DNA from 2 places in the Lysinibacillus sp. NPDC058147 genome. Region 1 is predicted to be linked to the other one. Evidence: predicted binding sites of a transcription regulator. Region 1 holds the regulator's gene; the other holds the start of a gene.
The links. The regulator CtsR, encoded in region 1, represses protease genes until heat stress. The targets are predictions, from matches to a motif close to ATGGTCAATAAAGGTCAAACA.
Positions count from the first base shown of each region.

Region 1 (3,426 bases):
GCTGTTAATTCTTCGTTAACTCTTTGGATAACAAAGAAATGGAAATCATCATAAAAATCGAGCTTTGGCCGCTGTAAACGCATTAAACAATCTTCTATAGCGAGTGGATGAAAGTGGAAAAATGTATCTAACAGTAGTTCTTCATCGTCGGTTGGACAATTAAAATCGACCCAGTACCATTCAAAGTCATTTTTGTGTATATCTTCAAGCGGAAAATCCTTTATAAGCTTTTGATCTTTTGTAATTCCAATTGTGCGTATCACAGCATTCACCTCAATTCTGTTCATTCTACCCTAGCAGGTGTATATATCTTCACAGGAAACTTTCTTTATAACATATCCAACCACCGAATAAAGTCGTAGCAAAGAACCTAGATGGTTTTGTAAAGCCTGCCTGCTGTAATAGTGATAAAATGTCCTCTTCACGCATAAATGAAAGAGAACGTATGGATTTCTCCATTTCCGCTACGTCTGATGGTGATAGCTTTGTATGTTGTAGCCAATAAGCACGCCATAAATCAAATTGTAGCTCAGTTTCTAAGGAACCAGGTTGCCCGTATTTTGAGACGAGGACAAACGGGGCACCAGGCTTTAAATTATTCGCTATTTCTTTTAATGTTGCAAGCTTCTCTTGATCGTCTTGTATAAAATGAAGTACTAATACACAGCTTGCTGCATCAAACTTTACTGCAGGTAGCTGAGTATCCAGTATAGTTCCTTGATATAAAGAAATATTATTAGGTATGGATTTTAAACGTTCACCAGCTATTTGTAGCATCGCTTCTGATGGATCTATGCCAATAAATGACCAATGAGGTCTTTCCTCAGCGAGCTGTAAAATTTCATTACCGCTTCCGGAGCCAACTACTAAAAACTCAGCTTTTTCATGTAACGCAGATTGATAAAAGGTTTGTGTTAAACGTAGCATTGCATCATAGCTAGGTAGAGTGCGACGAATACCTTTTTCGTATTCGTTTGCAAGTTTGTTATTAAATTCCATCGAGTATCACATGCCTTTCAAAAAAATTTTAAAAATCCAACTTTTATTTGAAACTATTTAAAGCAAAGTTCCGTAAATAGTAGTACATAAAATAAAAAAATTAAATGGAAGGGTTGATATAAATGGAAACTAAATGGTCTAAGGTAATCATACACGCAAGTGCGTTTTTTGCGCCATGGTTAGTACCAATTATATTTTTCTTAATTGGCTCGGATGAAGAGATAAAAAGTTTTTCTGTGCAAGCCTTATTGTTCCAAATTGTGATGTGGGTACTACTGACAATTTCGGGTATTTTAAGCTTCCTAATCATTGGTATACCGTTCTTGATTGTTTTTGGTATTATGTATTTTATTGTGCCAATTATCGGTATTGTGAAGGCTCTATCTGATGAACCTTGGCGTTACCCAATTGTTGGTCGCTGGGTATAATTTTTATAGACGCAAGTATATGCTAGTTGCATATGCTTGCGTTTTTTCTATAGCTGAAAAGGGTATCTTATAAAAAGGACAGAAAACGCTTAAATTTTTCTATGTGCGAATTAATTGCAATTATTTTCAAGCGTTTTGTATAATATACTCAAAGAAAGTCAAAGATAGTCAAAGTCAGTGAAGTAAGCGAGGTGTATTCCTAAAATGCGTAATATATCAGACATCATAGAAGGCTACTTAAAGCAAGTACTTGAATTAGGTGGAGAAGGGCATATTGAAATAAAACGTAGTGAAATTGCAGATAAATTTCAATGCGTGCCCTCACAAATAAATTATGTAATCAATACAAGATTTACTGCCGAACGAGGTTACCTTGTTGAAAGCAAACGTGGTGGTGGTGGATACATTCGAATTTTACGTGTCCGCGCGAATTCACAAATTGATTTAATCGATGATGTCCTTAGGCAAATAGACAGTGGGGCATCGCAAACAATGGCAGAAGATTTAGTTTATCGACTAATTGATGAGCAGGTAATTTCCAAGCGAGAAGCGAAAATAATGTTAGCAGCAGTTGATCGCTCAACTATCGATTTGCAACTCCCGTTAAGGGATAACATTCGAGCCAAAATTTTAAGAGCGATGCTGACAACGATTAAATATGAACAGCAAAAATAAAAGAGGTGATGGAAATGATATGCGAACATTGTAAGCAGCGTAATGCGACAGTTACCGTAACACAGGTTCAAAGTGGTCAAAAGGTGGAGCACCATTATTGCGACGTCTGCGCCTCGCAGTTCCATCCATTTCATGCTGAATTTAAGCAAGAGCCAATCTCTATTCAACAGCTATTATCCAATTGGTTTGGCTCACCTACATGGCAGCAACAAAAAGTGGGTGAAAAGCAGCAAGCACAACCACAGTCGCAAACATGTCCACAATGTGGATTTACGTATAAACAGTTTTTAAAAGAAGGTAAATTTGGATGCCCTAGCTGCTATGACACCTTTAGCGAGCACTTACCGAAGCTCTTTAATCGTATACAGGCTGGTCCCCAACATATAGGGAAAATGCCCGGTGCTCGAAATAATATTCATGTCATCAAAAAGCAAATTGAAGATATTCGTAACCGTATGAGACTTGCTGTAGATGAAGAACTATTTGAAGAGGCAGCTAAGCTTCGAGATGAAGTAAGAGAACTTGAGAAGCAGCTACAATTTGAAGGTGGTGATGTGTCGTGATGATTGAACCGTTTTTAGAGCGTGCTACACCAATTTGGATGAGTGTGGAAGACGATTATTCAGATATTGTCATTAGTACACGCATCCGCCTTGCTCGAAATTTAGATGGTTATCGTTTTCCATTAGCCTTTACAGAGGATGAAGCATTACAGGTGGAACAGGTAGTTACACATGCAATCAAGGACAGTACAGAACTTCGAGAAAATTATTCATATTTTGCTATTAAAGATTTAACGTCTTTACAGCGTCAAATACTTGTAGAAAAACATTTAATTAGTCCTCAGCTTGCTAAGAAAGAGCGAGACGGTTCCATGCTCTTATCTGATGACGAATCTATTAGCATTATGGTGAACGAAGAAGACCATTTACGCATTCAATGTATGACGGCGAGTTTTCAACTTCAAAAGGCTTACGAGCAGGCAAATAAAATAGATCGTGCCTTAGAGAAAGCTTTGCCTTATGCATTTCGAGATACATTTGGTTATTTAACAAGTTGCCCGACAAATATTGGTACTGGTTTGCGAGCATCCGTTATGATGCACCTGCCAGCTCTTACACTTACGGGTCAGATGAATCAAATCATGAATGCAATGACGAGATTAGGAATGACGGTAAGAGGAATATATGGAGAGGGTAGCGAAAACATAGGGAATGTTTACCAAGTGTCAAATCAGATTACACTAGGTAAAACCGAGGATGATATTTTAGCGGACATCCAAAGTGTCGCTGAAAAAATAATTCAAAAAGAACGGCATGCAAGA
Region 1 covers NZ_JBHVUJ010000008.1:123,427-126,852, forward strand. The annotation lists gene corA (magnesium/cobalt transporter CorA) at 1-263, opposite strand, end outside; gene ACFVT8_RS20260 (class I SAM-dependent methyltransferase) at 313-999, opposite strand; gene ACFVT8_RS20265 (magnetosome magnetite crystal formation protein family) at 1,122-1,427, shown strand; gene ACFVT8_RS20270 (CtsR family transcriptional regulator) at 1,632-2,102, shown strand; gene ACFVT8_RS20275 (UvrB/UvrC motif-containing protein) at 2,117-2,665, shown strand; gene mcsB (protein-arginine kinase McsB) at 2,662-3,426, shown strand, end outside.

Region 2 (3,426 bases), on a different contig from region 1:
ATAATACAACTGAATATGGATTTCGGCGAACAGCTTCTGTTAATTGTCCACCTTCCTCATAGCCAATATAGCCAGGAGGTGCCCCTACAAGACGTGATACGCTATGTTTCTCCATATATTCACTCATATCAATGCGAATAAAATGATCCTCAGAATCAAACAATTGTGCCGCAAGTGCCTTTGCGAGCTCTGTTTTACCAACCCCTGTTGGCCCTAGGAATAAAAAGCTACCAATTGGACGATTAGGGTCTTTGATACCAGCTCGAGCACGCCATACTGCTTCTGTGACAAGCTGTACAGCATTATCTTGTCCGACTACACGCTCATGCAATGTATCTTTTAAGCGCAGTAATTTTTCACGTTCACCTTCTACTAATTTCGTCACAGGTATGCCTGTCCAGCGTGAAACGATAGATGCGATTTCATCAGCTGTAACCTCTTCACGTAAAATACGTGATTCCGTACCATCCTCTAATTGTTTTTCCATCTCTTGAATTTCCTTTTCAAGTGTAGGAATTTTCCCATGACGTAGTTCAGCCGCTTTATTTAAATCATATTTACTCTCTGCTTCATCTAAGTCACGACGATATTTATCAAGCTTTTCACGTTTTTTCTGAATGCCGTGTAACGCTTCTTTTTCTGTTTCCCATTGTTTACGCATGCCCTCTGAGGATTCTTTCAGCTTTGTTAATTCCTCACTGAGTTGCTCTAGACGTTTTTTACTTGCCTCGTCCTTTTCTTTACGTAACGCTTGCTCCTCAATTTCGAGCTGCATAATACGGCGCGTTACTGCATCCAATTCCTGTGGCATGGAATCAATTTCTGTTCGAATCATCGCACATGCTTCATCGATTAAATCGATGGCCTTATCTGGCAGGAAACGCTCTGTAATATAACGATTTGAAAGCTCTGCTGCCGCTACAATCGCACGGTCATGAATACGTACTGCATGATGTAACTCAAAGCGCTCTTTCAAACCTCGTAAAATGGAAACTGTATCTTCAATAGATGGCTCACGTACAAGCACTTGTTGGAAACGACGCTCTAAAGCAGGATCTTTTTCAATATACATACGGTATTCATCTAATGTTGTAGCCCCGATACAATGTAGCTCACCTCGTGCAAGCATGGGCTTAAGCATATTCCCAGCGTCCATTGCACCATCCGTTTTGCCTGCACCAACAATTGTATGAATTTCATCGATAAATAAAATAATGCGCCCATCTGATTCTTTTACTTCTTTTAAAACACCTTTTAAGCGCTCTTCAAATTGGCCACGATAACTAGCACCTGCTATTAAAGCACTCATATCCAACTCATAAAGTACACAGTCCTTTAACCCCTCAGGCACATCTCCCTTTACTATACGTTGGGCTAATCCTTCTACAATAGCTGTTTTACCAACCCCTGGCTCACCTATTAAGACAGGGTTATTTTTCGTTTTGCGTGTTAAAATACGAATGACATTACGAATTTCTTCATCACGTCCAATTACCGGATCCATTTTACCGTTTTTTACTTCATCTATTAAATTACGTCCAAATTGTTCTAATGGTTTTTTGTCATCTGTTTGTTGAAATTGCATATTTAGCACTCCTTTTCAATAATGTTAAGCGGAATCCCGTTTGCCATTCTGTTTCAAGAAAAAATGTTTGACCTTTTTTGACTAACTTTATTTTACAACATACGACAAACCTTAGCAAAGAATTAGCCCTAAAATTTCTCCCCTTAAAACTGGAAAATTGCGTTATAATAGAACTATGTTTCTTAGTTTTATTATCGAAAATTGTTCACCATTCTTTTGTAATAATTAGACATTTTTACAAAAAGAAAGCGATGTGTTGGAGATATGGTTATAATGGACAATATGCAAGAGAAATTTCACAATTTTTTTCAAACGCACGGTGTTTTTATTAAAGTAAATAAGGATAGTAAAATTTTTTTAGAGGGCGAACGTGCAAAAGAAATTTATTATATAAAAACAGGAGCTGTCTCAATTAGTCAGGAAACGGAGAATGGGAAGGAGCTAACCATTCGTATTTGTGGTCCAGATAGTATTATTGGTGAAGGCTCATTATTTTGTAACCTTACGTATAATTCCATGACCGCCAAAGTATTAGAACCTTCCAGTCTATTTGTTCTAAGCCGTGAATCATTGGAACTTTTACTTATGGAACAACCTGATTTAATGGTGGAATATATGAAGTGGTTGCAAACAGAAAATTTAAAGCATCAAAGTCGTTTACGCGATTTAGTTTTAAATGGTAAAAAGGGTGCTTTATTTTCAACGCTCATCCGTCTGTCGAATACTTATGGTAAGCCTTTAGAAAATGACACTATTTATATAGACTTACCGTTAACAAATACAGAAATCGCTAATTTATGTGCGACGAGTAGAGAGATGATAAATCGCATGCTCAATGACTTAAAGAAGCACAATATCATATCGTTCGAAAAAGGTTATATTACCATTCACGATTTACAATTTTTAAAAGATGAAATCGCCTGTGAGAATTGTCCGTTACAAATATGTCGTATCGATTAATACGCTACACGCAAAATCCCCGCTTATGAGTTATAAGCGGGGATTTCATGTTATAGTCAAGCTTTATGCAAAGATACCATTAAAGTAGGGCTGTCTGGCAAAGCGAGGGGTTGATTTCCGTTCCGACTGGGCGCTTTCCTGGGGGCGTCCGATGAGCCGCTTCACTCGCTTTGCTCGCTCCAGGGTCTCATCTGTGACGCTGATCCCCAAGGAGTCGCCCAGTCTCCACTCCAATCAACAATTTCACTAAGTGCGGGCCTTTTAGAACGGCTATAATTTATAGTGAAAAAACAAAATTTCAGCAATATGTGTTTTGTGCGAAAGCGTAGGAAGCGGCATGATGCTCCAAAATGTCGATCGCTGATAAAATTTCGAGAAATGCCGATAGAATTATGAAGCGCTAAAGCTCACAATAATCACAAAATTTCCCTTTACTATTTTGTATTTCAAAACAATAAAATCCCCGCTTACCATTTGTAAGCGGGGATTTTTTTATCGTGCTTTAAGTGGACTTAGCGTACACCTAATGCCATTTTTGCATAGCGTGACATTTTATCTTTTGACCAAGGTGGATTCCATACAATATTGACATTTGTACTTTTTACCTCTGGAAGCTCACCTAAAGCTGTATTCACTTGATCAACAATTACAGGTCCAAGCGGGCAGCCCATAGAAGTTAACGTCATTGTAACTGTTGCTGCACCCTCTTCATCTAAATCTACATCATATACTAAACCTAAGTTGACGATATCAATACCAAGCTCAGGGTCAATTACATTTTCTAATGCACCGAACATGCTGTCTTTCATATCTTGATCCATTTGTATTTCTCCTTCCGTCACAGTGTTAACTTAATCATAGCAGATGCATCTTATTATGCC
Region 2 covers NZ_JBHVUJ010000003.1:643,998-647,423, forward strand. The annotation lists gene ACFVT8_RS12580 (ATP-dependent Clp protease ATP-binding subunit) at 1-1,585, opposite strand, end outside; gene ACFVT8_RS12585 (Crp/Fnr family transcriptional regulator) at 1,859-2,545, shown strand; gene ACFVT8_RS12590 (metal-sulfur cluster assembly factor) at 3,058-3,366, opposite strand; gene ACFVT8_RS12595 (prolyl oligopeptidase family serine peptidase) at 3,420-3,426, opposite strand, start outside.
Region 2: the regulator CtsR is predicted to act here: its motif matches at 1,650-1,670, upstream of ACFVT8_RS12580 (ATP-dependent Clp protease ATP-binding subunit).